Regions from separate parts of the Neobacillus sp. BP17 genome, predicted to be linked through region 2. Evidence: a T-box and tRNA genes for the amino acid it is inferred to sense, from the RefSeq annotation. Region 2 holds a T-box; the other regions hold tRNA genes.
What was found. A T-box is a leader RNA that pairs with one kind of tRNA and senses whether it is charged. The one in region 2 lies ahead of argS (arginine--tRNA ligase), so its partner is inferred to be a tRNA-Arg.
Positions count from the first base shown of each region.

Region 1: it encodes a tRNA-Arg, which carries the amino acid that the T-box ahead of argS (arginine--tRNA ligase) is inferred to sense. The anticodon was not compared.
Region 3: it encodes a tRNA-Arg, which carries the amino acid that the T-box ahead of argS (arginine--tRNA ligase) is inferred to sense. The anticodon was not compared.
Region 4: it encodes a tRNA-Arg, which carries the amino acid that the T-box ahead of argS (arginine--tRNA ligase) is inferred to sense. The anticodon was not compared.

Region 1 is NZ_CM184198.1:5,337,579-5,344,735, forward strand. Features, by position in the region: gene AC4QJR_RS25995 (hypothetical protein) at 1-24, shown strand, start outside; gene AC4QJR_RS26000 (sulfite exporter TauE/SafE family protein) at 227-991, shown strand; tRNA gene AC4QJR_RS26005 (tRNA-Asn) at 1,425-1,499, opposite strand; tRNA gene AC4QJR_RS26010 (tRNA-Ile) at 1,511-1,584, opposite strand; tRNA gene AC4QJR_RS26015 (tRNA-Gly) at 1,589-1,662, opposite strand; tRNA gene AC4QJR_RS26020 (tRNA-Cys) at 1,674-1,747, opposite strand; tRNA gene AC4QJR_RS26025 (tRNA-His) at 1,764-1,839, opposite strand; tRNA gene AC4QJR_RS26030 (tRNA-Tyr) at 1,845-1,929, opposite strand; tRNA gene AC4QJR_RS26035 (tRNA-Phe) at 1,944-2,016, opposite strand; tRNA gene AC4QJR_RS26040 (tRNA-Asp) at 2,062-2,138, opposite strand; tRNA gene AC4QJR_RS26045 (tRNA-Met) at 2,174-2,247, opposite strand; tRNA gene AC4QJR_RS26050 (tRNA-Ser) at 2,408-2,500, opposite strand; tRNA gene AC4QJR_RS26055 (tRNA-Ala) at 2,508-2,580, opposite strand; tRNA gene AC4QJR_RS26060 (tRNA-Pro) at 2,598-2,674, opposite strand; tRNA gene AC4QJR_RS26065 (tRNA-Arg) at 2,680-2,753, opposite strand; tRNA gene AC4QJR_RS26070 (tRNA-Leu) at 2,775-2,863, opposite strand; tRNA gene AC4QJR_RS26075 (tRNA-Gly) at 2,870-2,944, opposite strand; tRNA gene AC4QJR_RS26080 (tRNA-Lys) at 2,960-3,032, opposite strand; tRNA gene AC4QJR_RS26085 (tRNA-Thr) at 3,040-3,115, opposite strand; tRNA gene AC4QJR_RS26090 (tRNA-Val) at 3,137-3,212, opposite strand; tRNA gene AC4QJR_RS26095 (tRNA-Glu) at 3,252-3,326, opposite strand; rRNA gene rrf (5S ribosomal RNA) at 3,365-3,481, opposite strand; rRNA gene AC4QJR_RS26105 (23S ribosomal RNA) at 3,560-6,496, opposite strand; rRNA gene AC4QJR_RS26110 (16S ribosomal RNA) at 6,692-7,157, opposite strand, start outside.
Region 2 is NZ_CM184198.1:201,343-208,499, reverse strand. Features, by position in the region: gene AC4QJR_RS01120 (APC family permease) at 1-1,206, opposite strand, end outside; gene AC4QJR_RS01115 (DinB family protein) at 1,441-1,905, opposite strand; gene argS (arginine--tRNA ligase) at 1,954-3,648, opposite strand; T-box leader at 3,702-3,916, opposite strand; gene AC4QJR_RS01105 (alpha/beta-type small acid-soluble spore protein) at 4,020-4,274, shown strand; gene AC4QJR_RS01100 (hypothetical protein) at 4,423-4,695, shown strand; gene AC4QJR_RS01095 (TetR/AcrR family transcriptional regulator) at 4,763-5,335, opposite strand; gene AC4QJR_RS01090 (ABC transporter permease) at 5,557-7,157, opposite strand, start outside.
Region 3 is NZ_CM184198.1:4,609,855-4,617,011, forward strand. Features, by position in the region: gene AC4QJR_RS22540 (glucose-1-phosphate adenylyltransferase) at 1-444, opposite strand, end outside; gene glgB (1,4-alpha-glucan branching protein GlgB) at 386-2,335, opposite strand; tRNA gene AC4QJR_RS22550 (tRNA-Glu) at 3,050-3,121, opposite strand; tRNA gene AC4QJR_RS22555 (tRNA-Ser) at 3,130-3,220, opposite strand; tRNA gene AC4QJR_RS22560 (tRNA-Asn) at 3,224-3,298, opposite strand; tRNA gene AC4QJR_RS22565 (tRNA-Ile) at 3,307-3,383, opposite strand; tRNA gene AC4QJR_RS22570 (tRNA-Gly) at 3,388-3,461, opposite strand; tRNA gene AC4QJR_RS22575 (tRNA-His) at 3,478-3,553, opposite strand; tRNA gene AC4QJR_RS22580 (tRNA-Phe) at 3,581-3,656, opposite strand; tRNA gene AC4QJR_RS22585 (tRNA-Asp) at 3,663-3,739, opposite strand; tRNA gene AC4QJR_RS22590 (tRNA-Met) at 3,742-3,815, opposite strand; tRNA gene AC4QJR_RS22595 (tRNA-Ser) at 3,984-4,076, opposite strand; tRNA gene AC4QJR_RS22600 (tRNA-Ile) at 4,096-4,172, opposite strand; tRNA gene AC4QJR_RS22605 (tRNA-Met) at 4,189-4,265, opposite strand; tRNA gene AC4QJR_RS22610 (tRNA-Ala) at 4,286-4,361, opposite strand; tRNA gene AC4QJR_RS22615 (tRNA-Pro) at 4,379-4,455, opposite strand; tRNA gene AC4QJR_RS22620 (tRNA-Arg) at 4,462-4,535, opposite strand; tRNA gene AC4QJR_RS22625 (tRNA-Leu) at 4,558-4,646, opposite strand; tRNA gene AC4QJR_RS22630 (tRNA-Gly) at 4,657-4,728, opposite strand; tRNA gene AC4QJR_RS22635 (tRNA-Leu) at 4,792-4,876, opposite strand; tRNA gene AC4QJR_RS22640 (tRNA-Lys) at 4,890-4,965, opposite strand; tRNA gene AC4QJR_RS22645 (tRNA-Thr) at 4,973-5,048, opposite strand; tRNA gene AC4QJR_RS22650 (tRNA-Val) at 5,079-5,154, opposite strand; rRNA gene rrf (5S ribosomal RNA) at 5,164-5,280, opposite strand; rRNA gene AC4QJR_RS22660 (23S ribosomal RNA) at 5,408-7,157, opposite strand, start outside.
Region 4 is NZ_CM184198.1:3,754,980-3,762,136, reverse strand. Features, by position in the region: rRNA gene AC4QJR_RS18180 (23S ribosomal RNA) at 1-1,395, shown strand, start outside; rRNA gene rrf (5S ribosomal RNA) at 1,470-1,586, shown strand; tRNA gene AC4QJR_RS18170 (tRNA-Thr) at 1,612-1,687, shown strand; tRNA gene AC4QJR_RS18165 (tRNA-Leu) at 1,739-1,823, shown strand; tRNA gene AC4QJR_RS18160 (tRNA-Gly) at 1,832-1,906, shown strand; tRNA gene AC4QJR_RS18155 (tRNA-Leu) at 1,914-2,002, shown strand; tRNA gene AC4QJR_RS18150 (tRNA-Arg) at 2,023-2,096, shown strand; tRNA gene AC4QJR_RS18145 (tRNA-Pro) at 2,105-2,181, shown strand; tRNA gene AC4QJR_RS18140 (tRNA-Ala) at 2,199-2,274, shown strand; tRNA gene AC4QJR_RS18135 (tRNA-Met) at 2,297-2,373, shown strand; tRNA gene AC4QJR_RS18130 (tRNA-Ser) at 2,399-2,491, shown strand; tRNA gene AC4QJR_RS18125 (tRNA-Tyr) at 2,517-2,601, shown strand; tRNA gene AC4QJR_RS18120 (tRNA-Trp) at 2,605-2,675, shown strand; tRNA gene AC4QJR_RS18115 (tRNA-Leu) at 2,728-2,809, shown strand; gene AC4QJR_RS18110 (helix-turn-helix transcriptional regulator) at 3,100-3,312, shown strand; gene AC4QJR_RS18105 (DUF2178 domain-containing protein) at 3,305-3,697, shown strand; gene AC4QJR_RS18100 (GntR family transcriptional regulator) at 3,871-4,551, opposite strand; gene AC4QJR_RS18095 (TRAP transporter substrate-binding protein) at 5,157-6,188, shown strand; gene AC4QJR_RS18090 (TRAP transporter small permease) at 6,241-6,795, shown strand; gene AC4QJR_RS18085 (TRAP transporter large permease subunit) at 6,792-7,157, shown strand, end outside.

The DNA.
Region 1 (7,157 bases), 610 kb from region 2:
ATAATGGGCGGAGGATTTTCATAAGAAGTCGTTACATATCATAACTATTAAAACTATGCTGAATTTACAGCATAGTTTTTTTATGCTTGTATTCGATCACCAATTCTGTGATCTACTAATCTATTGTTATAATTATCAGAATCTAATAATCAGTTAGTTATTTACAAGACGCGCATAAATGTATATAATCCTATATAAATACTAGGAATTGATTGGGCGTGCGGATATGAGTATAGGGATTACGTTGATGGGTTTACTTGTTGGTTTTTTGGTAGGGTTGACTGGAGTCGGCGGAGCAGCACTGTTAACCCCGGTTTTAATTTTAATTGGGGTCAATCCTTCCATTGCTGTCGGTACAGACCTTGTTTATAATTCAATCACAAAGCTATTCGGACTTGTTCAACACTGGCGGCAAAAAACAGTTAATGTTCAGATGGTGAAGTATTTAGCGATGGGAAGTATCCCTAGTGCAGTCATTGCGATTGGCTCCCTTCACTATTTTGAAGCGTATTACCACAATCAAGAACAGATTATTAGGCATTCCCTCGGTTATATATTGATATTTGTCTCACTAGCTATCATTATCAGAACGTTTGTAGAGAAAAAATTAAGGCCCAATCGTTGGCAAATGAAGCCTTTGAGTGAAAAGAAAACACTAACCATTTTAATTGGCTGCCTTTTTGGCTTTATCGTTGGACTCACTTCTTTAGGATCAGGCTCTTTATTCGCTGTGGCAATGATTTATCTTTATCGAATGAAAACATCAGAGATGGTCGGTACGGATATCACTCACGCGTTTCTTTTGGTTACAGTAGCAGGGATGCTTCATATCGGTTATGGAAATGTTAACTATATGCTCGTGGGGAATTTACTTATGGGCTCGATTCCAGGAGTACTGATTGGCAGCAGCATTTCGGCAAAGGTTCCAACAAGACCGCTGCGAACCGTAGTTGCTGTATTAATCTTTGTAAGTGGTTTGAAGTTAATCTAATTTGCGTGAAAAAGTCAGCTGATATGCTGGCTTTTTTTATATGAACTTATTAGTGAGTTTCGTGTAGGTATGAGAAAGAAATTCCGACCTAATGTATTTAGAGGAAGCTTACGAAGCTGATATAAGCGGAGAAATTCCGCTTATTGTATATAGAGGCGGCTTACGAAGCCAATATAAGCGGAGAAATTCCGCTTAACTGCTCTAAATAAGGCAAAATCCAACGATTTGAATCATTTAGACGGAAAAACTTCCCTTATTATCGAGAAAATATGGGAATTTCGCAATTTAAAAGGAATTTTTCCGCTTATTGTTCAAACACAGTAAAATCAACATTCAGTTATAACCGAGAAAGGCATAAAAAAACCACCTTCAAAAAATGGTTACTTTTTAAAGGTGGTTGTTATTAAATGAAAGTTGATTAGTTAAAAAAAAATGGCTCCGCAGGTAGGACTCGAACCTACGACCGATCGGTTAACAGCCGATAGCTCTACCACTGAGCTACTGCGGAATAATATATAGTGGGCCTAAATGGACTCGAACCATCGACCTCACGCTTATCAGGCGTGCGCTCTAACCAGCTGAGCTATAGGCCCAATTTGGAGCGGGTGATGAGAATCGAACTCACAACATCAGCTTGGAAGGCTGAGGTTTTACCACTAAACTACACCCGCATATAAAAATTTGGAGGCAACACCCGGATTTGAACCGGGGATAGAGGTTTTGCAGACCTCGGCCTTACCACTTGGCTATGCTGCCCAAACACTAGATCAAATGGGGCGGCTGATGGGAATCGAACCCACGAATGTCGGAACCACAATCCGATGCGTTAACCACTTCGCCACAACCGCCATAATGGTGGAGGGGGACGGATTCGAACCGCCGAACCCTGAGGGAGCGGATTTACAGTCCGCCGCGTTTAGCCACTTCGCTACCCCTCCATATAAATGAAAAATGGCTCAGGACGGAATCGAACCGCCGACACAAGGATTTTCAGTCCTTTGCTCTACCGACTGAGCTACTGAGCCTAAAAATATGTATAAAAAACAGTAGATTAACTACTGAGATAAAAATGGCGGTCCGGACGGGACTCGAACCCGCGACCTCCTGCGTGACAGGCAGGCATTCTAACCAACTGAACTACCGGACCAGAGTATTTTCAAGCATAGCTTGAAAATAACTTAATTGCGGGGACAGGATTTGAACCTGCGACCTTCGGGTTATGAGCCCGACGAGCTACCGGACTGCTCCACCCCGCGACGATAATAAAAAATTGAAGTTTTCACATGCTCTTAGTATAACGACCGCCCCGATTTCAGAAAGCTTATTCAAGCAGCGGCTCAATCGTTGCGCTGTAGATTTATTCGAAGTAGCATATTCGAACGTGCTCCACCCCGCGACAACAATATATAAAGATAATGGAGGAGGAAGAGGGATTCGAACCCCCGCGCGGTATGACCCGCCTGTCGGTTTTCAAGACCGATCCCTTCAGCCAAACTTGGGTATTCCTCCGAATAAGTGGAGTCTAGGGGGATCGAACCCCTGACCTCCTGCGTGCAAAGCAGGCGCTCTCCCAGCTGAGCTAAGACCCCGTTATAAAATTAAAGAATGGTCGGGAAGACAGGATTCGAACCTGCGACCCCTTGGTCCCAAACCAAGTGCTCTACCAAGCTGAGCTACTTCCCGTAAAATGCGCCCTGAGAGATTCGAACTCCCGACCTTTTGATTCGTAGTCAAACACTCTATCCAGCTGAGCTAAGGGCGCAAATGAATTTAATTCACTTAATGGTGCCGAGGACCGGAATCGAACCGGTACGGTAGTCACCTACCGCAGGATTTTAAGTCCTGTGCGTCTGCCAGTTCCGCCACCCCGGCGTATGTTGGAGCGGAAGACGGGATTCGAACCCGCGACCCCCACCTTGGCAAGGTGGTGTTCTACCACTGAACTACTTCCGCAATTATTTTTAAAAGTGAGCCATGAAGGACTCGAACCTTCGACCCTCTGATTAAAAGTCAGATGCTCTACCAACTGAGCTAATGGCTCGTACTAATGGTGCCGGCGAGAGGACTTGAACCCCCAACCTACTGATTACAAGTCAGTTGCTCTACCAATTGAGCTACCCCGGCATAATCTTTGAAAGATAGATATGGTGGAGGATGACGGGATCGAACCGCCGACCCTCTGCTTGTAAGGCAGATGCTCTCCCAGCTGAGCTAATCCTCCAAATCAATGATACTTATTTTCACTATCGTGAAAAAACTTTGGTGACCCCTACGGGATTCGAACCCGTGTTACCTCCGTGAAAGGGAGGTGTCTTAACCACTTGACCAAGGGGCCAGATTATATTTTGACAAAAAAATAACCCGATAGGGCTTGCCTGGCAACGTCCTACTCTCACAGGGACGCGTGTCCCAACTACCATCGGCGCTGAGAAGCTTAACTTCCGTGTTCGGTATGGGAACGGGTGTGACCTTCTCGCCATTGCTGCCAGACTATTTTGTTTGAGGTATCATTCCCTCAAAACTAGATAATGCTGAAGAAGTTTGTAAACTCAGAGTTCACCTTAAAATTAGGATAAGTCCTCGAACGATTAGTATCAGTCAGCTCCACATGTTACCACGCTTCCACCTCTGACCTATCAACCTGATCATCTTTCAGGGTTCTTACTAGCTTGCGCTATGGGAAATCTCATCTTGAGGGGGGCTTCATGCTTAGATGCTTTCAGCACTTATCCCGTCCGCACATAGCTACCCAGCGATGCTCTTGGCAGAACAACTGGTACACCAGCGGTGCGTCCATCCCGGTCCTCTCGTACTAAGGACAGCTCCTCTCAAATTTCCTGCGCCCACGACGGATAGGGACCGAACTGTCTCACGACGTTCTGAACCCAGCTCGCGTACCGCTTTAATGGGCGAACAGCCCAACCCTTGGGACCGACTACAGCCCCAGGATGCGATGAGCCGACATCGAGGTGCCAAACCTCCCCGTCGATGTGGACTCTTGGGGGAGATAAGCCTGTTATCCCCGGGGTAGCTTTTATCCGTTGAGCGATGGCCCTTCCATGCGGAACCACCGGATCACTAAGCCCGACTTTCGTCCCTGCTCGACTTGTAGGTCTCGCAGTCAAGCTCCCTTGTGCCTTTACACTCTGCGAATGATTTCCAACCATTCTGAGGGAACCTTTGGGCGCCTCCGTTACTTTTTAGGAGGCGACCGCCCCAGTCAAACTGCCCACCTGACACTGTCTCCCACCCCGATGAGGGGTGCGGGTTAGAATTTCAATACAGCCAGGGTAGTATCCCACCGACGCCTCCACCGAAGCTAGCGCTCCGGCTTCTCAGGCTCCTACCTATCCTGTACAAGCTGTACCAAAATTCAATATCAGGCTACAGTAAAGCTCCACGGGGTCTTTCCGTCCTGTCGCGGGTAACCTGCATCTTCACAGGTACTATAATTTCACCGAGTCTCTCGTTGAGACAGTGCCCAGATCGTTACGCCTTTCGTGCGGGTCGGAACTTACCCGACAAGGAATTTCGCTACCTTAGGACCGTTATAGTTACGGCCGCCGTTTACTGGGGCTTCGATTCAGAGCTTCGCTTGCGCTAACCCCTCCTCTTAACCTTCCAGCACCGGGCAGGCGTCAGCCCCTATACTTCGCCTTGCGGCTTCGCAGAGACCTGTGTTTTTGCTAAACAGTCGCCTGGGCCTATTCACTGCGGCTCTTCGAGGCTATTCACCTCAAAAAGCACCCCTTCTCCCGAAGTTACGGGGTCATTTTGCCGAGTTCCTTAACGAGAGTTCTCTCGCTCACCTTAGGATTCTCTCCTCGCCTACCTGTGTCGGTTTGCGGTACGGGCACCTTTTATCTCGCTAGAGGCTTTTCTTGGCAGTGTGGAATCAGGAACTTCGGTACTAAATTTCCCTCGCTGTCACAGCTCAGCCTTATGTGAGAGGCGGATTTGCCTACCTCTCAGCCTAACTGCTTAGACGCGCATATCCAACAGCGCGCTTACCCTATCCTCCTGCGTCCCCCCATTGCTCAAACGATAAAGAGGTGGTACAGGAATATCAACCTGTTATCCATCGCCTACGCCTTTCGGCCTCGGCTTAGGTCCCGACTAACCCTGAGCGGACGAGCCTTCCTCAGGAAACCTTAGGCATTCGGTGGATGAGATTCTCACTCATCTTTCGCTACTCATACCGGCATTCTCACTTCTAAGCGCTCCACCAGTCCTTACGGTCTAGCTTCAACGCCCTTAGAACGCTCTCCTACCACTGACATCGTAGATGTCAATCCACAGCTTCGGTGATACGTTTAGCCCCGGTACATTTTCGGCGCAGAGTCACTCGACCAGTGAGCTATTACGCACTCTTTAAATGGTGGCTGCTTCTAAGCCAACATCCTGGTTGTCTAAGCAACTCCACATCCTTTTCCACTTAACGTATACTTTGGGACCTTAGCTGGTGGTCTGGGCTGTTTCCCTTTTGACTACGGATCTTATCACTCGCAGTCTGACTCCCACGGATAAGTCTTTGGCATTCGGAGTTTGTCTGAATTCGGTAACCCGATGAGGGCCCCTAGTCCAAACAGTGCTCTACCTCCAAGACTCTTACTACGTGAGGCTAGCCCTAAAGCTATTTCGGAGAGAACCAGCTATCTCCAAGTTCGATTGGAATTTCTCCGCTACCCACACCTCATCCCCGCACTTTTCAACGTGCGTGGGTTCGGGCCTCCATCCAGTGTTACCTGGACTTCACCCTGGACATGGGTAGATCACCTGGTTTCGGGTCTACGACCACATACTCAATTCGCCCTATTCAGACTCGCTTTCGCTGCGGCTCCGTCTCTTCAACTTAACCTTGCATGGGATCGTAACTCGCCGGTTCATTCTACAAAAGGCACGCCATCACCCATGAACGGGCTCTGACTACTTGTAGGCACACGGTTTCAGGAACTATTTCACTCCCCTTCCGGGGTGCTTTTCACCTTTCCCTCACGGTACTGGTTCACTATCGGTCACTAGGGAGTATTTAGCCTTGGGAGATGGTCCTCCCTGCTTCCGACCGGATTTCACGTGTCCGGCCGTACTCAGGATCCACTCAGGAGGGAACGAAGTTTCGACTACAGGGTTTTTACCTTCTCTGACGGACCTTTCCAGGTCGCTTCATCTACCCCGTTCCTTTGTAACTCCATGTTGAGTGTCCTACAACCCCAAGAGGCAAGCCTCTTGGTTTGGGCTATGTCCCGTTTCGCTCGCCGCTACTCAGGGAATCGCGTTTGCTTTCTCTTCCTCCGGGTACTTAGATGTTTCAGTTCCCCGGGTATGCCTTCCATACCCTATGTATTCAGGTAAAGATACTGTTCCATTACGAACAGTGGGTTCCCCCATTCGGAAATCTCCGGATCAAAGCTTACTTACAGCTCCCCGAAGCATATCGGTGTTAGTCCCGTCCTTCATCGGCTCCTAGTGCCAAGGCATTCACCGTGCGCCCTTTCTAACTTAACCTAAAAGGTTATTCTCTTAACTTCATAAGAGAGAAAACTAAAATGGCGATTACTCGATGTTTACTTTGCTTCTTCATTACGATTATCTAGTTTTCAAAGAACGATTGGTTTGAGAGAATTGTACTCTCAAAACTAAACAAACAAAGATCGCGAACAAACTGTTTTGTCTGGCTCATACGTCCAGTTTATTCCTTAGAAAGGAGGTGATCCAGCCGCACCTTCCGATACGGCTACCTTGTTACGACTTCACCCCAATCATCTGTCCCACCTTAGGCGGCTGGCTCCTTACGGTTACCCCACCGACTTCGGGTGTTACAAACTCTCGTGGTGTGACGGGCGGTGTGTACAAGGCCCGGGAACGTATTCACCGCGGCATGCTGATCCGCGATTACTAGCGATTCCGGCTTCATGCAGGCGAGTTGCAGCCTGCAATCCGAACTGAGAATGGTTTTATGGGATTGGCTAAACCTCGCGGTCTTGCAGCCCTTTGTACCATCCATTGTAGCACGTGTGTAGCCCAGGTCATAAGGGGCATGATGATTTGACGTCATCCCCACCTTCCTCCGGTTTGTCACCGGCAGTCACCTTAGAGTGCCCAACTGAATGCTGGCAACTAAGATCAAGGGTTGCGCTCGTTGCGGGACTTAACCCAACATCTCACG
Region 2 (7,157 bases):
AGCCGGCCTTTCTCGTAACCACTTTATGATCATCCCCGATTGCGACAAAGTGAAGGGGATAAATACGCCCACTGCATAAAGTGGAATTAAGTGCTCTGTTTGACCTCTAGAAAAAATAATCAGCAAGATGGAGCCTACTCCTAAGGAAACAATCCCGTTAGAATACCCCAGTCTGTCTCCCCTAATGGTAAACATTCTTGGCATATATTTATCCTTGGCAAGCGCATATGCTAATAACGGAAACGCAGAGTATCCAGTATTAGCCGCCAGAACTAATATAAGTGCGGTCGTACCTTGGACAAAGAAATATAGGTAATTACGTCCAAAAGTCTCTTTTGCTATTTGTGAGACGACCGTTTCGTCATGCTTTGGTGAAATTCCGTAATAATAAGCCAGGAAAGTAATACCCGTAAATAACAAGGCGAGCAATGTCCCCATTAAAATTAATGTTTTGGCCGCATTCTTTGGTGCTGGGTCTTTAAAACTTGGAATGGCATTCGAAATGGCTTCCACCCCTGTTAACGCTGAGCATCCTGATGCAAAAGCACGAAGCAGCAAGAACAGTGTTATTCCTTGAACCGGCGTCCCGATGGCTGCCTGTTCAACAGTTGGTGAGACATCGCCTGTCATAATTTTAAAAAGACCCACACCAATTAAAATAAACAGCGCTACAACAAACAAATAGACAGGATAAGCTAAGATTGATGCTGACTCCGTTATTCCACGCAGATTGAGAATGGTAATAAAGACTACCAGAACGCAAGCGATTCCAACGGTATGCTGGTGTAAAATTGGGAAAGCCGACGTGATCGCATCCGTACCAGCAGATATACTTACCGCTACCGTTAATATGTAATCAACTAAAAGGGATCCCCCTGCAATCAATCCTGCTTTCTCACCAATATTCTCTTTCGAAACAATATAGGCCCCGCCGCCCTGGGGATAGGAATAAATAATTTGTCGGTAGGAAAGGATTAACGCAGCTAATAGAAATAATACTCCAACAGCAATCGGAACTGAGTACCAGTAAGCAATAACACTAACCGTTGCTAACACAATCAGAATTTGTTCAGTCCCGTAGGCCACAGATGATAGGGCATCGGAGGATAGTATCGCTAAAGCCTTTAGGATATTTAATTTTTGTTCGCCTAGTTCCGTTGATTTTAACGGCCGGCCGATTAAGAATCTCTTAAAAGAAGAGAGCACTGGATTCACCCACCACATTTGAAGTAAAATTACCGATTGATTTTAACACAACACCATTTTTATATGAAGTGTTTTATTTTTGACAGATATCCGAATTTCCACAAAAATATCAATGTATCACTACATAGTCTTTTCCTAATCATTCCGATTAATGAAGAAAATTATCCGGTAAAGGTAAAAAAAGCATGGAACCCTTATTAGGACCCCATGCCTTCACACTAATATTTTTACAAACTAATTTACGTTCGCTTTAATGATTCGCTTCATTGCCTGCATTTGTCCTAAATGAATCCCCTCATGGAAAAGCGCAAAATTGGCTAGTTCACCAAAGGTTTCTTGACCAAGGAATGGGGTTTTTAGTCTTTGATTAAAACTCTCCACTGGAATTTCTTTGATTCGCGCTAATTGGTCTTGCAACTGAATGATTAATTCCTGAACGGAGGGAACATCCCCTTCCCAGGCAGCCGGACTCGTTCCTGTGGCAAATAACTGCATATAGCTCGCTGGCAGCTGAGTTGATTTTTTCGGAAAGCCAAACATAAATTGCTCGGCTACTGTGAGAACATGACCCACATGCCAATGGAGCGTATTATTAAATCCATTGGGCTGAATGCCGGCGATCCCTTCTTCTAGATCCCCTACAAAGTTAACAAATTTTCCTCGTGTAAGCTCAAAATGCTTAAATAATAATTCACTCATCTTTTTGCCTCCCTTTCAATTGCTTAGCTGAAGCTCAAATTGATTATCCTACATTTCATCAGGGGCTTCCAATCCTAACAACCGTAACCCCTCTTTTAAAACTTCCGTTACCGCAAAGACTAGCGCTAACCGGCCCTGCTGCTCTGCGCTGTCCTCGAGGATTTTTACTTCCGCATAATATTTATTGAACGCTTGTGCCAGATCAATAATGTATTTTGCCACTTGGGACGGATCGAAGTTGGTACAGGCTCTTTGAACCGCAGGAGCGAATTCCATTAAGAGGCTGGTTACCTTCCATTCCTTCTCCCATGAGTTGGTGTAGGTTGCAGCCTTATACTCAGTCTTCACAGTGGCTTTTCGTAAAATGGAACATGCCCGTGCATAAGTATATTGGACATAAGGACCTGTTTCACCTTCAAAGCGAAGCATCTCTTCTAACGAAAATTCAATATCGTTCATTCGGTTATTCTTTAAGTCATGGAAAATAACCGCGCCAACTCCCACTTGTTTAGCTACCTTATCTTTGTTAGCAAGATTAGGATTTTTCTCTTCAATATTATGTCGAGCCATTGCAATCGATTCATTTAAAACTTCTTCTAATAAAACAACCTTCCCTTTTCTCGTCGACATTTTCTTTCCGTCTTTTAGCATCATGCCAAAGGGAATATGGTGCATTAGTTTCGACCAATCATAACCCATCTTTGATAACACTGCGATTAACTGTTTAAAATGAAGACTTTGTTCATGGCCTACGACATATAAGGATTGAACAAATTGATACTCCTCCTGTCGATAAAGAGCCGCAGCTAAATCACGGGTCGCATACAAGGTGGCCCCATCCGACTTTTTAATAAGGCATGGCGGAAGTTGTTCTTCATTTAGTTCGACCACTTGTGCCTGCTCGGACTCAACGAGTAAATGCTTTTCCTCTAGAAGTTGAACGACGCGATCCATTTTGTCGTTATAAAAGGCCTCACCTGCATATGAATCAAATTCAACGTTCATTAGCTCATATATTCTGGAAAACTCTTTTAATGACTCATCACGGAACCATTTCCAAAGCTCTAATGCTTGCGCGTCTCCGTCTTCCAGTTTCTTAAACCAACTCCGTCCTTGATCTTCAAGAGAAGGGTTGCTCTCGGCTTCTTCATGAAATTTAATATAAAGGGACAATAATTCCTTAATCGGATTTGCTTTAACCTTGTCGGCATCTCCCCATAATTGATAGGCCGTGATTAACTTCCCGAACTGCGTCCCCCAGTCACCCAGATGATTAATTTTAAGGGGTTTATAACCGCATTTCTCTACAATTAGTGCGAGTGAATTGCCGATTACAGTTGAACGCAAGTGCCCCATTGAGAAGGGTTTTGCAATATTAGGAGAGGACATGTCAATCGTGACAGCCCCGCCGTTCCCAAACGTCAGCGCACCATACTTCCCCTTTTGTGTGAGGATATCTTCTACAACTTTTTCGGAAGCTGTCTTTTTGTTTAAAAAGAAATTAAGATATGCCCCAACCACAGTCACTTTTTCAAAAATGGGGGATTGAATTTTTTCACATAATTCTTCGGCAATCAGATTGGGGGATTTTCTTCTTAGCTTCGCTAACGTAAAGCAAGGAAAAGCTAAATCCCCGTGCTCCTGGTTTTTGGGCTTTTCGATCATCAGTTCCAAGTCTTTCAGTGTCATCTCTTGGCCAAGCAAATCAAGTAAGATAGATGCCAGCTCTTGTTTAAAATTCATTTGATTTGACCTCCTATTTTCTTTATAAAAAACAAAAAACTCCCGTCTCTACTAAAAGAGACGAGAGTTTAGAATCCCGCGGTACCACTCTAATTGTTCAATTAAGAACCAGCTTTCCTTTGTAACGGAGGATCCTCCGGCATACCCTACTTTACCTTCAAGCATGCATCTCAAAAGTGCGCTTCATTATCTATTCTGTTTCAGGCTCACACCACCCCTGAATCGCTGGACCATCATAGATAACTACTCTCTTTTTCATTGATTTTTTCCGAATTTATTATCAGTTATTATACTGGATTAATATGGGTTTTTCCAGTGATTATTGATTATTTTTTACATTCGGGAAATCCTAACGTAAAGGAGGGATTTTAATGGCGAGAAGAAGAAATAAAATCCTTGTTCCAGAGGCGCGAACTGGCTTAGATGCGTTGAAGGCGAAAGTCGCAAATACCGGTAACCCGGAGGATGCGAAATTTGAAGCAGCACAAGAGGTGGGGGTTCCATTGAAAAAAGGTTATAACGGCCAACTCACCTCAGAGCAGGCAGGGAAAGTAGGCGGCCGGCTGGGCGGCAGCATGGTCCGCGAATTGGTAAAGATGGCACAAGAAAACCTAGCAAAGAAATAATGCCCGGGGTCAAATTTATTTGGCCCCTTTTCCAATCTGAGTGTCTAATACAGAAGTCAATACACAAAATTTAAAAAATAAAATTTTCAAAAAAAGTTTGACAATTCTGTGACAATTGATAGAATATTCTTACAGGGAGTTGATGATGATGCAGGAAAAACACTTAAAGAGTATTTTTACATTTAAGAAAACAGCTATCTTCGGAAGCAGTTTAGGAATCATTCTCATTTTGTTCGGTCAATTTGTAAACGGTTACAACACTGCGTATTTTTTAACCGCACTTGGATTTGGAATCCTCGCTGGTTCCGTAGTCAATTACCTTTTCGGAACTTTTTTAAGTTTAATGGAAGAATTCACTGGCAACCGTAAGAATGCACCAAAAATGGCCGCTGCTTCAAAGAATCTTTATCTTATAAAATAAGTATACGGAGCGCCACACTAGTGACGCCCCATAGCTAAAGACTTGTATGGATACAGACAAGTCTTTTTTATGTGGACAGACCTTTTACTAAAAACACCTTCATAATTTCCGCAATTTGTTCAGAGCTTAACGGCTGATGATGCTTCTCCCAGTCTGAAACTAAAGCAATATACATTTTTAACAACAGAAAGCTAGTGATTTCAGTATTGGCTGCCGGGATGGCCCCTTTCATGATGGCCGCATCGATTTTCAGCTTTAAGTAAGCAATAATTTCATCCTCCACATGCTGCAGCATTTCTGAAACCGCTAAAGTCCCCATTTCCGTTTCCTCTTGCACCATCTTGATCATCAATTGGTGCTGGGAGCGAAATTCTAATAAACGATAAAGCGCCCGATGCACGTTTTCAGTAAAGGGTAAATCTGGTTGGATAACTGATTCTGCTTCCGCAATCATTTCCTTTACCAAAGTGGAAATAATCTCTTCGAATAATTCTTCTTTATTTTTAAAAAAGGTGTAAATCGTCCCTTTCCCTACATTGGCCAACTTTGCGACTTGATCCATTGTTGTTGCTTTATAGCCAAACAAGGAGAAGGATTTCGTTGCTGCTTCTACAATCAGCTTTCTTCGATCGGTTGCCATGTCAACCTCCACTGACCATTTTAGTTTTTCGGTCATTTTCTTCAAATATACCATAAGTTCCATTCTACTTCAATCTCTCCATTAACATGCAGACAGACTCCTAAATCAGGAAATTGCGGATCGATTAAATATAGAAAATTTCCCTTATTCATTATAGAATAAATAGATCGAATTATATTTAACAAAACCCATCTAATTTATAGAATCAGATGGGTTTTGTTCTAAATTAATGATTTTTTCAGGTTCCGTAAATATCGGTAGCGAATCAAAAAGAAATAAATGAATTGTGCCAGTAAGAAACCAGCTAGAACGATAATCATGTCTTTTGCGATCGATAATTTATAAAAGCTTTGTAATGCCATAAAGGCGAACCCACTATGAACAAAGGCTACTACAATTGGCACGAAAAAAAGCAAGGCCAGCTGCTGAGTAACAATTTTATTTAGTTCACGATCGGTTAATCCTACCTTTGTAATGGTCAGATATTGGCGCCTGTCGTAATCCAAATCTGCATAAAGCCTGAAATATAGAAAGCTTCCTGCCGCGATAAAGAATACTGCACCAATTAATAAAGCAACGAATAACATCATCTTATACATACCCATTTGTAGTTCGTATAAAGTTCCGCTGACCGTGATCGAGTAAGGAACATGTTCTAACGACATAGAGGTACCGTTCCTGACTAGATTTTCTGCCATCCCTGTTGTTTTTTTTAGTTCCTTTGTGTAAAAGCCCGTAAAGGTTTCGGTATTCACGGGTGTAAGCCTGTCAAACAACCCATCACCGACCACGATCCCCTGACCATGAAGCAACTGGTTGGGAAAAACGATGTGTTTAGTGGGCTGGTCATGAGTAAGTCTTATCTGATCCTGTTTTAAGGTATGGGTTACTTCTTCCAAGTTACTAAAAATCGATGTACGCATTTCTAGCGTTTCATTTCCGACAAGCCGCTTTTCATCAAATTCGTAACCAGCTGCTGCTGCAATTTTTTTATAATCCGAGAAAGAAACGACCGGGATTTTTTCTCGTGCATATTTATCTGTTGAAGAAGCAACAGCTACGTATTTAATCAGGATCTGATTCGTTGTGTAATTGATATTCTTTTCCTTTAATTCCGCTTCAATTTGCTGTAAATTTTGCTGGTGAACTGGTTGATCATCTTTTGCAAGATAACTAATTTCAGCGGGAAATTCTACGTCGAGTTGTTTAATCATTACATTCATCGAGGCAAGCGTCCCTACCGCACAAAATGCCACCGTTGAAACAATCGTTACCATGAAAAACATCCGTGCATTATCCTTCAAACGATAGGCCAGACTGGAGAACGTCACTAAATTCGTTTTTTTCCAATACAAGAAACGATTTTTTTGAAGTAGTTTTGTAACCCATACCGATAGCTGAGTATAGAAAAAGTAGGTGCCAACAATTGTCATTCCAATTACAGGCAGAACTCTGAAAATTAATGTCAGCATGGTTGCTGTTGCGGCTAAATAATAACTGACTATGAGCAAAATTGCTGAGAAAATTGATAAGAAGACCGATACCTTGGGTTCTTTTTTCGGCTTTTCCCCTGCCTGAAATAAATCAATTAATTTATTTACTCTGACAAGAATGGTTGTAAATAACGATATACAAAGGAAAAGGATTAAAAAGGCGCCGACAGTGAGCAAGAGTGCTTTTTCAGAAAAATAAAATGACAAGGGGGGAATTCCAATCATTTTGGAGCCAATCATAAGAAAGAGTTTCCCCGTAATCATTCCAGCCCCAATTCCTATAATAATCGCTCCAACCCCAATTATCATATTCTCTAAAAACACCATAA
Region 3 (7,157 bases), 1.3 Mb from region 2:
ATCTGCTCTTTTTTCAATATGGTACTCCAGCATACTCTCATAGTTCATTTTGTAAATATGGTCACCTGATAGAATGAGAACATATTCAGGCTGGTATTGTTTGAGGTAATTAAGGTTTTGATAAATGGCACTGGCCGTACCCGTATACCATTTTACTTCTGATGATTCAGCATATGGTGGTAAAACAGTTACCCCGCCATCCTTTCGATCAAGATCCCAAGCACTTCCAATTCCAATATAGGAATTTAATAATAATGGTTGATATTGTGTTAACACCCCAACTGTATCAATATTAGAATTGGCACAATTACTTAATGGAAAATCAATAATCCGATACTTTCCTCCAAACGGAACTGCAGGTTTTGCGAGATCCTTTGTTAATGAGTTAAGTCTGCTCCCTTTTCCTCCTGCTAATAACATGGCTACGCACTTTTTCTTTGCCATTACCTTTTCTCTCCTTTCGCTTTTTAACCGGTCTGATGATTTGAAATCCAAACGCAGGAATTGCTATATTAATTGAATGCGGCTGGCCATGGTATGGCTCATCTGCAGCTATGATTGTCTTTTTATTAACTAATCCAGCCCCGCCGTATTCTTCATGATTACTATTGAAAATTTCGCGGTATTCACCACTTTTAGGAACACCGATTGTATAGACAGGATAACTAACGCCTGTGAAATTACAAATAACAACTAAAGTTTCATCTTCCTTTTTCCCTTTTCTTATAAATGAAAAGATAGATTGTTCATTGTTATTTGCATCGATCCATTGGAATCCTTCTTGCAAACAATCAAGTTCATAGAGGGCCTTAGATCGTTTATAAACTTTTGTTAGGAACTTAACATAGGCATTTAATTTTTGATGCATTTCATAGTCCAATAAGTTCCAATCAAGCTGCTCTTTATCTTTCCATTCAGCAAACTGTCCTAATTCAAAGCCCATAAACAGAAGTTTTTTTCCTGGATGAGCAAACATGTAACCTAACAAAAGCCTTAACTGTGCAAATTTTTCCCAATAATCTCCTGGCATCTTATCTAATAATGACTTTTTTCCATGAACCACTTCATCGTGTGAAAACGGAAGCATAAAGTTTTCTAAAAAGGCATATAAAAATGAAAACGTTACCTTAGAGTGAACATGTGACCGAAGAAACGGTGGTGTTTCCATGTACTCCAACATGTCATTCATCCAGCCCATATTCCATTTATAATCAAAGCCAAGTCCACCGTAACTAACTGGGGCTGTCACATTTGGATATTCGGTTGAGTCCTCCCCTATCATTACAAAATTGGGATCATGTTCATGGACTTGAGTATTTAATTTTTTCAAAAAGTTAATGCCAAATGGATTCTCTCGTCTTTCATTCGCGGCGTTTGGCCAGTATATGATATTTGCTACTGCATCCATTCGAAAACCATCAATATGGAAATAATCAATCCAAAATAGTGCATTGGAGATCAGGAAACTTTGTACCTCACCTTTTCCAAGGTCAAAGTTTGCTGTTCCCCATACAGCATTTTCTCGATCACTTTCGGTTGAATAGGAATAAATGTGCCTCCCATCAAAACGGTAAAGTCCATGCGCATCCTTGCAATAATGACCAGGAACCCAATCAAGAATGACTCCAATCCCATGTTGATGCATTTGATCAACAAATTCTCTAAATTCATCCGGTGTCCCATATCTGGACGTTACCGAGAAATAACCAATTCCTTGATAGCCCCACGAGGCGTCCAACGGGTGCTCAACAAGCGGTAATATCTCAATATGGGTAAAACCATGTTCCAATACATATGGAATTAGTTCTGCTGCCAGTTCTAAATAGGTTAGATACTCCCCATTTTCTTTCTTTTTCCAAGACCCTAGATGCACTTCATAAATCACGGCCGGCTCTGAAAGAAGGGGCTTTTTTCCTCTTCGAGTCATCCATTGATTGTCATGCCATTTATAATTTTCTAATGAATAAACAATCGAAGCTGTATTGGGTCTTAATTCAGAATAAAAAGCAAATGGATCTGATTTAAGCAACTTCTCACCTGTTTGTGAGAATATTTCATACTTATAAATCTTTCCGGTTAGATCCCTGTTTACAATTAGAATCCATACTCCTTCATCGTTAACCCTTTGCAATTCATACCCTTTACCATTCCAGTTATTAAAATCCCCCGTTAGCCTAACTGCAGAAGCATTAGGGGCCCATACGCAAAATCGTGTATAAATTTTATCGGAATTCTTAAAGATATGAGCGCCAAAAAGCTGATGACTTTGAAAATAATTTCCTTCATGAAATAAATGCAACTGATAGTCAGTCGGAAAAAACGTATTCACTGTCATGGCTCTCCTCATCCTCAATGAAAATATGTATTTCAAAGTCCAATTATAAGTGTATTTAATCAATATTTCTCATAATACTTTTTTATCTTTTCTGACAATAATCGATATATTTTCCTATCAAAACACAACATTCCTCACATTTCGACATCATTCCACAATATATCTATCATTAATCGCCAAAATATTATAAAAATTTTTTTAATTTTTTTCACAAAAAGTTATTTTAATTTTAATTCAAAATATGTCTAAATCGCATAGATGTAAGCGTTATCAACGTATTTTTTGGAAATTAGAATCGAAATTATTATTTTGATATAATTTTAGAGTAGTAAGATATGTTAGTATATGGGACTCGTATTTGGGTAAATTTGGTTAGAAGATACAAGAATTAGATGAGAATTTTCAAAAGGGAAAATATAATATGGAGAGATTATTTCACGGGTTCTCTTTAAGGATGATTGAATTGTGGTAAACATTTTACTGCTTTTTTCCTATTAGAGTTGACAATAACAATTATAGACTGCATAAAATGGCCTTTTCTCCATTTGGGCGTCAATCGACTTGATTGGCTACCTAAAGCGGCCTTGGTCCACCCTTACAGTCGTCAATCACTTTAAGCTTGCAGCCTAGAGATTAAATTAGTTTAGCTATCTTTTAAAAGAATTTTACACACAAAAAAAGACTGATAACTTAATTGTTATCAGTCTTTTCGTATGACCCCTACGGGACTCGAACCCGTGTTACCTCCGTGAAAGGGAGGTGTCTTAACCGCTTGACCAAGGGGCCATAAGATATGGCGGAGAAGGAGGGATTTGAACCCTCGCGCCGGTTACCCGACCTACACCCTTAGCAGGGGCGCCTCTTCAGCCACTTGAGTACTTCCCCGTTTGGCTCCGCAGGTAGGACTCGAACCTACGACCGATCGGTTAACAGCCGATAGCTCTACCACTGAGCTACTGCGGAACAATATATGGTGGGCCTAAATGGACTCGAACCATCGACCTCACGCTTATCAGGCGTGCGCTCTAACCAGCTGAGCTATAGGCCCATATTGGAGCGGGTGATGAGAATCGAACTCACAACATCAGCTTGGAAGGCTGAGGTTTTACCACTAAACTACACCCGCATATAATAATTTATTATGGGGCGACTGATGGGAATCGAACCCACGAATGTCGGAACCACAATCCGATGCGTTAACCACTTCGCCACAATCGCCATAATAATATTGTTTTAAAACAAAAATGGTGGCTCAGGACGGAATCGAACCGCCGACACAAGGATTTTCAGTCCTTTGCTCTACCGACTGAGCTACTGAGCCAACATATGGCGGTCTGGACGGGACTCGAACCCGCGACCTCCTGCGTGACAGGCAGGCATTCTAACCAACTGAACTACCAGACCAATTGCGGGGACAGGATTTGAACCTGCGACCTTCGGGTTATGAGCCCGACGAGCTACCAGACTGCTCCACCCCGCGACAATAGAAATTATTAATTTTGGAGCATGCTCCATATCTTGTTTCTAACCGCCTCGATTTCAGAAAGCTTATTCGAGAAGCAGCTCAATCGTTGCGCTGAGGATGATTCGAAGAAGCATATTCGAACGTGCTCCACCCCGCGACAATAGAAATAAGTTATAATATTTATGGAGGAGGAAGAGGGATTCGAACCCCCGCGCGGTATGACCCGCCTGTCGGTTTTCAAGACCGATCCCTTCAGCCAAACTTGGGTATTCCTCCAAATTAAATATAAAACTAATGGTGGACCTTGTAGGACTCGAACCTACGACCGGACGGTTATGAGCCGTCTGCTCTAACCAGCTGAGCTAAAGGTCCAAGTTTAGATAATATTTGGTAGCGGCGGAGGGGATCGAACCCCCGACCTTACGGGTATGAACCGTACGCTCTAGCCAGCTGAGCTACACCGCCATACTATCATGTAAAATTATTGGTGGAGTCTAGGGGGATCGAACCCCTGACCTCCTGCGTGCAAAGCAGGCGCTCTCCCAGCTGAGCTAAGACCCCATTGATTATAAGAAGCATGGTCGGGAAGACAGGATTCGAACCTGCGACCCCTTGGTCCCAAACCAAGTGCTCTACCAAGCTGAGCTACTTCCCGTAAAAGTGCGCCCTGAGAGATTCGAACTCCCGACCTTTTGATTCGTAGTCAAACACTCTATCCAGCTGAGCTAAGGGCGCATATGAATTTAATTAACTTAAATGGTGCCGAGGACCGGAATCGAACCGGTACGGTAGTCACCTACCGCAGGATTTTAAGTCCTGTGCGTCTGCCAGTTCCGCCACCCCGGCATTAGTAGAGAGCGGAAGACGGGATTCGAACCCGCGACCCCCACCTTGGCAAGGTGGTGTTCTACCACTGAACTACTTCCGCATATCAAGGGAAGTTATTTTGCTATTGCAAACAACTTTGTTTATTTTACTTCGTAAAAAAACTTGGTGCGGGTGAAGGGAGTCGAACCCCCACGCCTTGCGGCGCCAGATCCTAAGTCTGGTGCGTCTGCCAATTCCGCCACACCCGCATATTCATTTAAATGGTGAGCCATGAAGGACTCGAACCTTCGACCCTCTGATTAAAAGTCAGATGCTCTACCAACTGAGCTAATGGCTCATACAAATGGTGCCGGCGAGAGGACTTGAACCCCCAACCTACTGATTACAAGTCAGTTGCTCTACCAATTGAGCTACCCCGGCAAATAGTATGGAAAAGTATTAAAGAAAATATGGTGGAGGATGACGGGATCGAACCGCCGACCCTCTGCTTGTAAGGCAGATGCTCTCCCAGCTGAGCTAATCCTCCATTTTTACAGCCTGGCAACGTCCTACTCTCACAGGGACGCGTGTCCCAACTACCATCGGCGCTGAGAAGCTTAACTTCCGTGTTCGGTATGGGAACGGGTGTGACCTTCTCGCCATAATTGCCAGACCATATATTCGACACTATTTTATTATAATGTCTTTTTCATATTTTTCAAGAGGAAAATTAATTTTTTTCATTCCCTCAAAACTAGATAATGCAGAAGAAGATTGTAAACTCAGAGATCACCTTAAAATTGGTTAAGTCCTCGAACGATTAGTATCAGTCAGCTCCACATGTTACCACGCTTCCACCTCTGACCTATCAACCTGATCATCTTTCAGGGTTCTTACTAGCTTGCGCTATGGGAAATCTCATCTTGAGGGGGGCTTCATGCTTAGATGCTTTCAGCACTTATCCCGTCCGCACATAGCTACCCAGCGATGCTCTTGGCAGAACAACTGGTACACCAGCGGTGCGTCCATCCCGGTCCTCTCGTACTAAGGACAGCTCCTCTCAAATTTCCTGCGCCCACGACGGATAGGGACCGAACTGTCTCACGACGTTCTGAACCCAGCTCGCGTACCGCTTTAATGGGCGAACAGCCCAACCCTTGGGACCGACTACAGCCCCAGGATGCGATGAGCCGACATCGAGGTGCCAAACCTCCCCGTCGATGTGGACTCTTGGGGGAGATAAGCCTGTTATCCCCGGGGTAGCTTTTATCCGTTGAGCGATGGCCCTTCCATGCGGAACCACCGGATCACTAAGCCCGACTTTCGTCCCTGCTCGACTTGTAGGTCTCGCAGTCAAGCTCCCTTGTGCCTTTACACTCTGCGAATGATTTCCAACCATTCTGAGGGAACCTTTGGGCGCCTCCGTTACTTTTTAGGAGGCGACCGCCCCAGTCAAACTGCCCACCTGACACTGTCTCCCACCCCGATCAGGGGTGCGGGTTAGAATTTCAATACAGCCAGGGTAGTATCCCACCGACGCCTCCACCGAAGCTAGCGCTCCGGCTTCTCAGGCTCCTACCTATCCTGTACAAGCTGTACCAAAATTCAATATCAGGCTACAGTAAAGCTCCACGGGGTCTTTCCGTCCTGTCGCGGGTAACCTGCATCTTCACAGGTACTATAATTTCACCGAGTCTCTCGTTGAGACAGTGCCCAGATCGTTACGCCTTTCGTGCGGGTCGGAACTTACCCGACAAGGAATTTCGCTACCTTAGGACCGTTATAGTTACGGCCGCCGTTTACTGGGGCTTCGATTCAGAGCTTCGCTTAGCAGCTAACCCCTCCTCTTAACCTTCCAGCACCGGGCAGGCGTCAGCCCCTATACTTCGCCTTGCGGCTTCGCAGAGACCTGTGTTTTTGCTAAACAGTCGCCTGGGCCTATTCACTGCGGCTCTTCGAGGCTATTCACCTCAAAAAGCACCCCTTCTCCCGAAGTTACGGGGTCATTTTGCCGAGTTCCTTAACGAGAGTTCTCTCGCTCACCTTAGGATTCTCTCCTCGCCTACCTGTGTCGGTTTGCGGTACGGGCACCTTTTATCTCGCTAGAGGCTTTTCTTGGCAGTGTGGAATCAGGAACTTCGGTACTAAATTTCCCTCGCTGTCACAGCTCAGCCTTTGCGAGAGGCGGATTTGCCTACCTCTCAGCCTAACTGCTTAGACGCGCATATCCAACAGCGCGCTTACCCTATCCTCCTGCGTCCCCCCATTGCTCAAACGATAAAGAGGTGGTACAGGAATATCAACCTGTTATCCATCGCCTACGCCTTTCGGCCTCGGCTTAGGTCCCGACTAACCCTGAGCGGACGAGCCTTCCTCAGGAAACCTTAGGCATTCGGTGGATGAGATTCTCACTCATCTTTCGCTACTCATACCGGCATTCTCACTTCTAAGCGCTCCACCAGTCCTTACAGTCTAGCTTCAACGCCCTTAGAACGCTCTCCTACCACTGACATCGTAGATGTCAATCCACAGCTTCGGTGATACGTTTAG
Region 4 (7,157 bases), 2.2 Mb from region 2:
AGGCAAATCCGCCTCTCACATAAGGCTGAGCTGTGATAGCGAGGGAAATTTAGTACCGAAGTTCCTGATTCCACACTGCCAAGAAAAGCCTCTAGCGAGATAAAAGGTGCCCGTACCGCAAACCGACACAGGTAGGCGAGGAGAGAATCCTAAGGTGAGCGAGAGAACTCTCGTTAAGGAACTCGGCAAAATGACCCCGTAACTTCGGGAGAAGGGGTGCTTTTTGAGGTGAATAGCCTCGAAGAGCCGCAGTGAATAGGCCCAGGCGACTGTTTAGCAAAAACACAGGTCTCTGCGAAGCCGCAAGGCGAAGTATAGGGGCTGACGCCTGCCCGGTGCTGGAAGGTTAAGAGGAGGGGTTAGCGCAAGCGAAGCTCTGAATCGAAGCCCCAGTAAACGGCGGCCGTAACTATAACGGTCCTAAGGTAGCGAAATTCCTTGTCGGGTAAGTTCCGACCCGCACGAAAGGCGTAACGATCTGGGCACTGTCTCAACGAGAGACTCGGTGAAATTATAGTACCTGTGAAGATGCAGGTTACCCGCGACAGGACGGAAAGACCCCGTGGAGCTTTACTGTAGCCTGATATTGAATTTTGGTACAGCTTGTACAGGATAGGTAGGAGCCTGAGAAACCGGAGCGCTAGCTTCGGTGGAGGCGTCGGTGGGATACTACCCTGGCTGTATTGAAATTCTAACCCGCACCCCTCATCGGGGTGGGAGACAGTGTCAGGTGGGCAGTTTGACTGGGGCGGTCGCCTCCTAAAAAGTAACGGAGGCGCCCAAAGGTTCCCTCAGAATGGTTGGAAATCATTCGCAGAGTGTAAAGGCACAAGGGAGCTTGACTGCGAGACCTACAAGTCGAGCAGGGACGAAAGTCGGGCTTAGTGATCCGGTGGTTCCGCATGGAAGGGCCATCGCTCAACGGATAAAAGCTACCCCGGGGATAACAGGCTTATCTCCCCCAAGAGTCCACATCGACGGGGAGGTTTGGCACCTCGATGTCGGCTCATCGCATCCTGGGGCTGTAGTCGGTCCCAAGGGTTGGGCTGTTCGCCCATTAAAGCGGTACGCGAGCTGGGTTCAGAACGTCGTGAGACAGTTCGGTCCCTATCCGTCGTGGGCGCAGGAAATTTGAGAGGAGCTGTCCTTAGTACGAGAGGACCGGGATGGACGCACCGCTGGTGTACCAGTTGTTCTGCCAAGAGCATCGCTGGGTAGCTATGTGCGGACGGGATAAGTGCTGAAAGCATCTAAGCATGAAGCCCCCCTCAAGATGAGATTTCCCATAGCGCAAGCTAGTAAGAACCCTGAAAGATGATCAGGTTGATAGGTCAGAGGTGGAAGCGTGGTAACATGTGGAGCTGACTGATACTAATCGTTCGAGGACTTAACCATTTAAGGTGAACTCAAGTTTACAAACTTCTTCTGCATTATCTAGTTTTGAGGGAATGAAGCCTCAAATTTTATAGTCTGGCAGCAATGGCGAGAAGGTCACACCCGTTCCCATACCGAACACGGAAGTTAAGCTTCTCAGCGCCGATGGTAGTTGGGACACGCGTCCCTGTGAGAGTAGGACGTTGCCAGGCGGTTTCTTAAATTTTAAACCTATATGCCGGGGTAGCTCAATTGGTAGAGCAACTGACTTGTAATCAGTAGGTTGGGGGTTCAAGTCCTCTCGCCGGCACCATGCTTCTTAATTATTGGAATTACATCAGCGGAAGCATACTTAATATAATATGCGGGTGTGGCGGAATTGGCAGACGCACCAGACTTAGGATCTGGCGCCGCAAGGCGTGGGGGTTCGACTCCCTTCACCCGCACCAAGTTTTTTGCGGAAGTAGTTCAGTGGTAGAACACCACCTTGCCAAGGTGGGGGTCGCGGGTTCGAATCCCGTCTTCCGCTCCATGATATTGCCGGGGTGGCGGAACTGGCAGACGCACAGGACTTAAAATCCTGCGGTAGGTGACTACCGTACCGGTTCGATTCCGGTCCTCGGCACCACAAAATAATTAAATTCATTTGCGCCCTTAGCTCAGCTGGATAGAGTGTTTGACTACGAATCAAAAGGTCGGGAGTTCGAATCTCTCAGGGCGCATTTTTTATCGGGAAGTAGCTCAGCTTGGTAGAGCACTTGGTTTGGGACCAAGGGGTCGCAGGTTCGAATCCTGTCTTCCCGACCATTCTTCTTATAACTTTTGGGGTCTTAGCTCAGCTGGGAGAGCGCCTGCTTTGCACGCAGGAGGTCAGGGGTTCGATCCCCCTAGACTCCACCAATTACTTTAAAGACAATATTATGGCGGTGTAGCTCAGCTGGCTAGAGCGTACGGTTCATACCCGTAAGGTCGGGGGTTCGATCCCCTCCGCCGCTACCAATTAAGATTTTTTAATTATTATAATGGAGGAATACCCAAGTTTGGCTGAAGGGATCGGTCTTGAAAACCGACAGGCGGGTAACACCGCGCGGGGGTTCGAATCCCTCTTCCTCCTCCAGTTTTATCATTTGTTTTTTATATGTGGAGGGGTAGCGAAGTGGCTAAACGCGGCGGACTGTAAATCCGCTCCCTCCGGGTTCGGCGGTTCGAATCCGTCCCCCTCCACCATTTAGGGGCATAGTTTAAAGGTAGAACTAAGGTCTCCAAAACCTTCAGTGTGGGTTCGATTCCTACTGCCCCTGTTAAATATTACTCACAAAATATCATAGTTTTATCTATGGATTCTTTAATTATGCCGGTGTGGCGGAATTGGCAGACGCGCACGACTCAAAATCGTGTTCCGTGAGGAGTATCGGTTCGACCCCGATCACCGGTATCTTTATTTTATTACTTTTTCTTATCGTCAATTAGCAGTAGAATTGAGTTATATCAACGTTTTGAACGTCTATTTACAGTAATGTAAGTAGGCGTTTTTTGTTTGTCTTTAAGTTATTCTTTGCTGTTTCCTTCATGACAAAATTATTTCAAATCGTGTTCACTGGTGGGGGTAAATATCGATAAGGCATTTTAAAGTGTAAAATATCTTTGACACCCCATTTATCATATTTTATAATCAAGATGTAAAAAACCTTTTACACCTTATAAAATCTAAAGGTGGCATAGTGAATGGAAAATAGAATTAAGGAGTACAGAGAAAAAAGCAGTCTTTCTCAAGGGAAGTTAGCAGAATTATGCAATGTAAGCAGGCAAACGATTAACGCTATCGAGAACAATAAATATGACCCAAGTTTGCAGTTAGCATTTGATATCGCAAGGACATTGGGAGTCGCCATGGAAGATTTATTTATCTCTGAGATTGGGGGAAAAAGGAATGAATAAAACCAAAAGTATTATCGTTATTTTAGTCTTTATTGTTTTTCTATCCATTGTAGGATTTACCTTATACAAATGGGTTAGTTATGGAACTATAGATGCAGCTGGTATTTTCTTTAGTTTTCTAGCGTTAAGCTATTTTTTTAATTTGCTTAATTGGGGCCATCATGAAGGTGGTGGCGAGAAAGATGAATTAGACAGGCATATTGAAACCCAAAGTGCCAAAATAGGTTATTATGTTCTCATGATTTTATCTGGTTTAATATTGTTTATTTCTGAAGGGACAGGCAGTTTCAATGAAATTGATAATTATCCACTGGTTATAGTGGTGGGTATTACTTTTGTTACAGTTCCGATTACAGAATTTATATATTCAAAGAAATACAGGTAAGTATACTAGTACCTATCTAATTAACAAACGAATAACATTATTTAAATAGCACAATAGAACTTTTTGAGTTCAAGTTCATTTTATGAAAAGAAAGTTCAGAAATGTTGATATATCAATGTTTCTGAGCTTTCTTCGGTTTTGTCGGTCACCATAGAAAACAAACTTTGCAGCTTCTAATTTGATTCTTCAATAGGTCCAAATAATTGTTCATTCCAATGTAACCTTATGTCCTCTTCTAAGGAACGCTTATGTTGTTGCAATGCTTCAATTAAGGAGGAGAGGTCACGATTTTTTAATGCTTCAAACATATTATGATGATCTTTGTGTCTTTTTAAGCTATTTTCAAAAACTTCACTGTACCCAACTCGTGCTAGTGAAATTATAGGGTTAATACTGTCATAAATGTTTTGAACCTTATGATTCCTAGCATATTGCACCAATAATTGATGGAACTCCTTATCTAGTTTACTGTAAGACTCATAAGAAAAGGGCTGTACTCTCAATAGTGAATCCATTTTTTCAATTATTTGTTTCATATCTTCTATCTGTTCATCTGATAAATGCTCAATAGCTTGTGCTGCCGCCCATGTTTCAACCATAAATCGAGCATCGAGAGCCTCCATACAATCTTTGAAACGTAATTGGGTGATGTATGTTCCTTTTCTTGGAAATATTTCGACTAACCCATCATGTACCAATTGATTTACCGCTTCTTTTACAGGTGATCGACTTACTCCATATTTATTTGCTAATTCAATGATATCCAATTTTTCTCCAGGTGAAAAAATCCCGCAAATAATTTCATTTCGAAGTTCTTTATATACTTGTGTTGCAAGAGCAGAAGTATCAATCATTATAGTAAATTAACCTCCCAAAATTCATAGGTAATTTGCAATACCTAACATGTAACATGTCACACTATTAATAAATTATAGGGGAATTATATACTTGTAGTCAATTTCTTGTGTGAAAGTAAATTACAAAAAAGACAATAAAAAAGAATTGACTGATTATTTATTTTATTCTAACATTACCTTGTGAAATATGAAATGTGAAATGTTACATGTCACAAACTATTCATTTACAATTTTTAAATTATATTCGGGTTAGAAAATTTGTTTATACTTTTAAAATTGGGGGTATAATCTAAGGAAATATTTTCCTTTTTATAGGAATTGTATGGCGCTTTACAATTGTTTTATAAAATTTCTAAAAATAAAGAAAATTAAAATATTGACAATTCGGAAAGTTAAAGATTAAGATGATGTTAGAGTTTTAAATAGTTATATCTAGTTTTATAATATAAAACGCCGAGACTAATTTTGTCTCTTGTTTTTAGTCCTATTATGAAAACTAAGTTTTATAATATAAAACTAAAGGTGGTGATAAATTTTTTTAAATATAAATGATACCGCTTTCAAAAAACAAAAACCATTTTAATTGGGGGATGAGCGATTAAATGAAAAAGTTATTTTCAGTAGCGACTGGTGTAATTCTTAGTGCTTCTTTACTTCTTTCGGCTTGCGGGGGAGCAACAGAAAAATCGTCTTCCAATGAAGCTTCAGCCGGACCGGCTAAAACAATAAAAGTGGCAAATTATTTTGCTGAAAACCATCCGCAAAACGTTGCTTTAAGAGAAAAGTTCAAAAAGATTGTTGAAGAAGAATCAAAAGGAAGCCTAAAGGTTCAAATATACCCAAATAGTACGCTTGGAGCGGAAAAGGAATTTTATGATGGTGTTCGTAACGGGACAATTGAAATGGGCATTCCGGGCTTAATTATGCAAGCTGACATCCCAAAAATGGGTGTTCCAGAATGGCCATTCCTCTTTAAAGATTATGAGCATGTCAAAAAAGTTCTAAATGGAGAAATTGGTAAAGAACTAACAGCAGATCTTGAAAAACAACATGGTGTGAAACCGCTCGCCTGGAGTGCAAATGGTTTCCGTATGTTTTCTTCAAACAAGCCAATTAAGAGTCAGGATGATTTTGATGGACTACGATTAAGAATGCCAAACATCCCTAACTATATTACTCTCGGAAAACTTCTTGGCGCAAATGTCAGTCCGCTTCCTATATCAGAAGTATTTACAGCGCTTGAACAAAAGGTTGTTGATGGCCAGGATAACCCAATTGCAACTTTGAGGGCTTCTGGATGGTATGAAGTGCAGTCGGATGTTTTAGAGTCAAAACATATGTTTAGCCCTAATATTTTCATTATTAACAGCAAGTTTTATAACAGCTTAACAAAAGAACAGCAAAAAATTATCGAAGATGCTTCCAAGGAATATGCAGATTATGAATTTGAACTAATGGAAAAAAGCTATGAAGATGATAAAAAATTCCTTGAAGAAAACAATATAAAGTTTAATACTCCATCTGATAAATTTGTAAAAGAAATGGAGAAGGCTGCCGAGCCTTTATATAAAGATATCTATAAGGAAAATGACTGGGCAGAAGATTTGGTAAAACGCATTAAGGATGAGCAATAGAAAGGCACACCCTTTCTTAAAGCTCTTCTTTATAGAGAAAGGCGGGAGGAAGATGGAAAAGTTATCAAAATACTTGGAAACGATGTTGAACATTTTTATGGCGTTTGCTCTTTCCTTAATGGTCATTCTTGTTTTTGGAAATGTTGTCTTACGTTACTTCTTTAATTCAGGCATAACATGGTCAGAGGAAATATCCCGCTATTTATTTGTCTGGCTAACCTTTTTAGGGGCGATAGGTGCTTTTAAGGATAAAGAGCATCTTGGAGTTGATATGCTTGTAAAACGTTTGCCAACCGGATTGAAAAAGGTAGCACTGGTTATCAGTGATTTATTAATGCTATATGTTCTTTATTTGGTCCTTGATGGAAGCTGGAAAATGACCTTGATCAATTTACATAGCAAAGCTCCTGCAACAGGTCTTCCGCTGGCTACTGTTTACGGGACAGGGATTTTAGTCAGTATTTCAATGGGGTTAATATTAATCAATAATCTTATTAAACTCTTAACTAATAAACTGACGGATGAAGAATTAGTGCTAATTAATGATTCTGAAGAAATGATTGATTTCCACGAAAAAGACTTGATAAAGGAGGGAAAACAAGCATGATTGGTGTGTTTTTAGGTTCTCTGCTTGGGACGATGGCTCTTGGGATGCCAATTGCTTTTGCACTTTTATTGAGTGGCGTTGCATTAATGTACTTTCTTGGGATATTTGATAGTCAGATTATTGCCCAAAACTTAATAAGTGGAGCAGACAACTTTCCTTTGATGGCTATTCCCTTTTTTATGCTTGCTGGGGAATTAATGAACGCTGGCGGGCTTTCCCAAAGAATCGTTAAAATGGCGATGTCTATGGTGGGGCATATCAGAGGCGGCCTTGGTTACGTTGCTATCATTGCAAGTGTATTGTTTGCCAGCTTATCTGGGTCGGCTGTAGCAGATACTGCTGCGCTAGGTGCCATATTAATT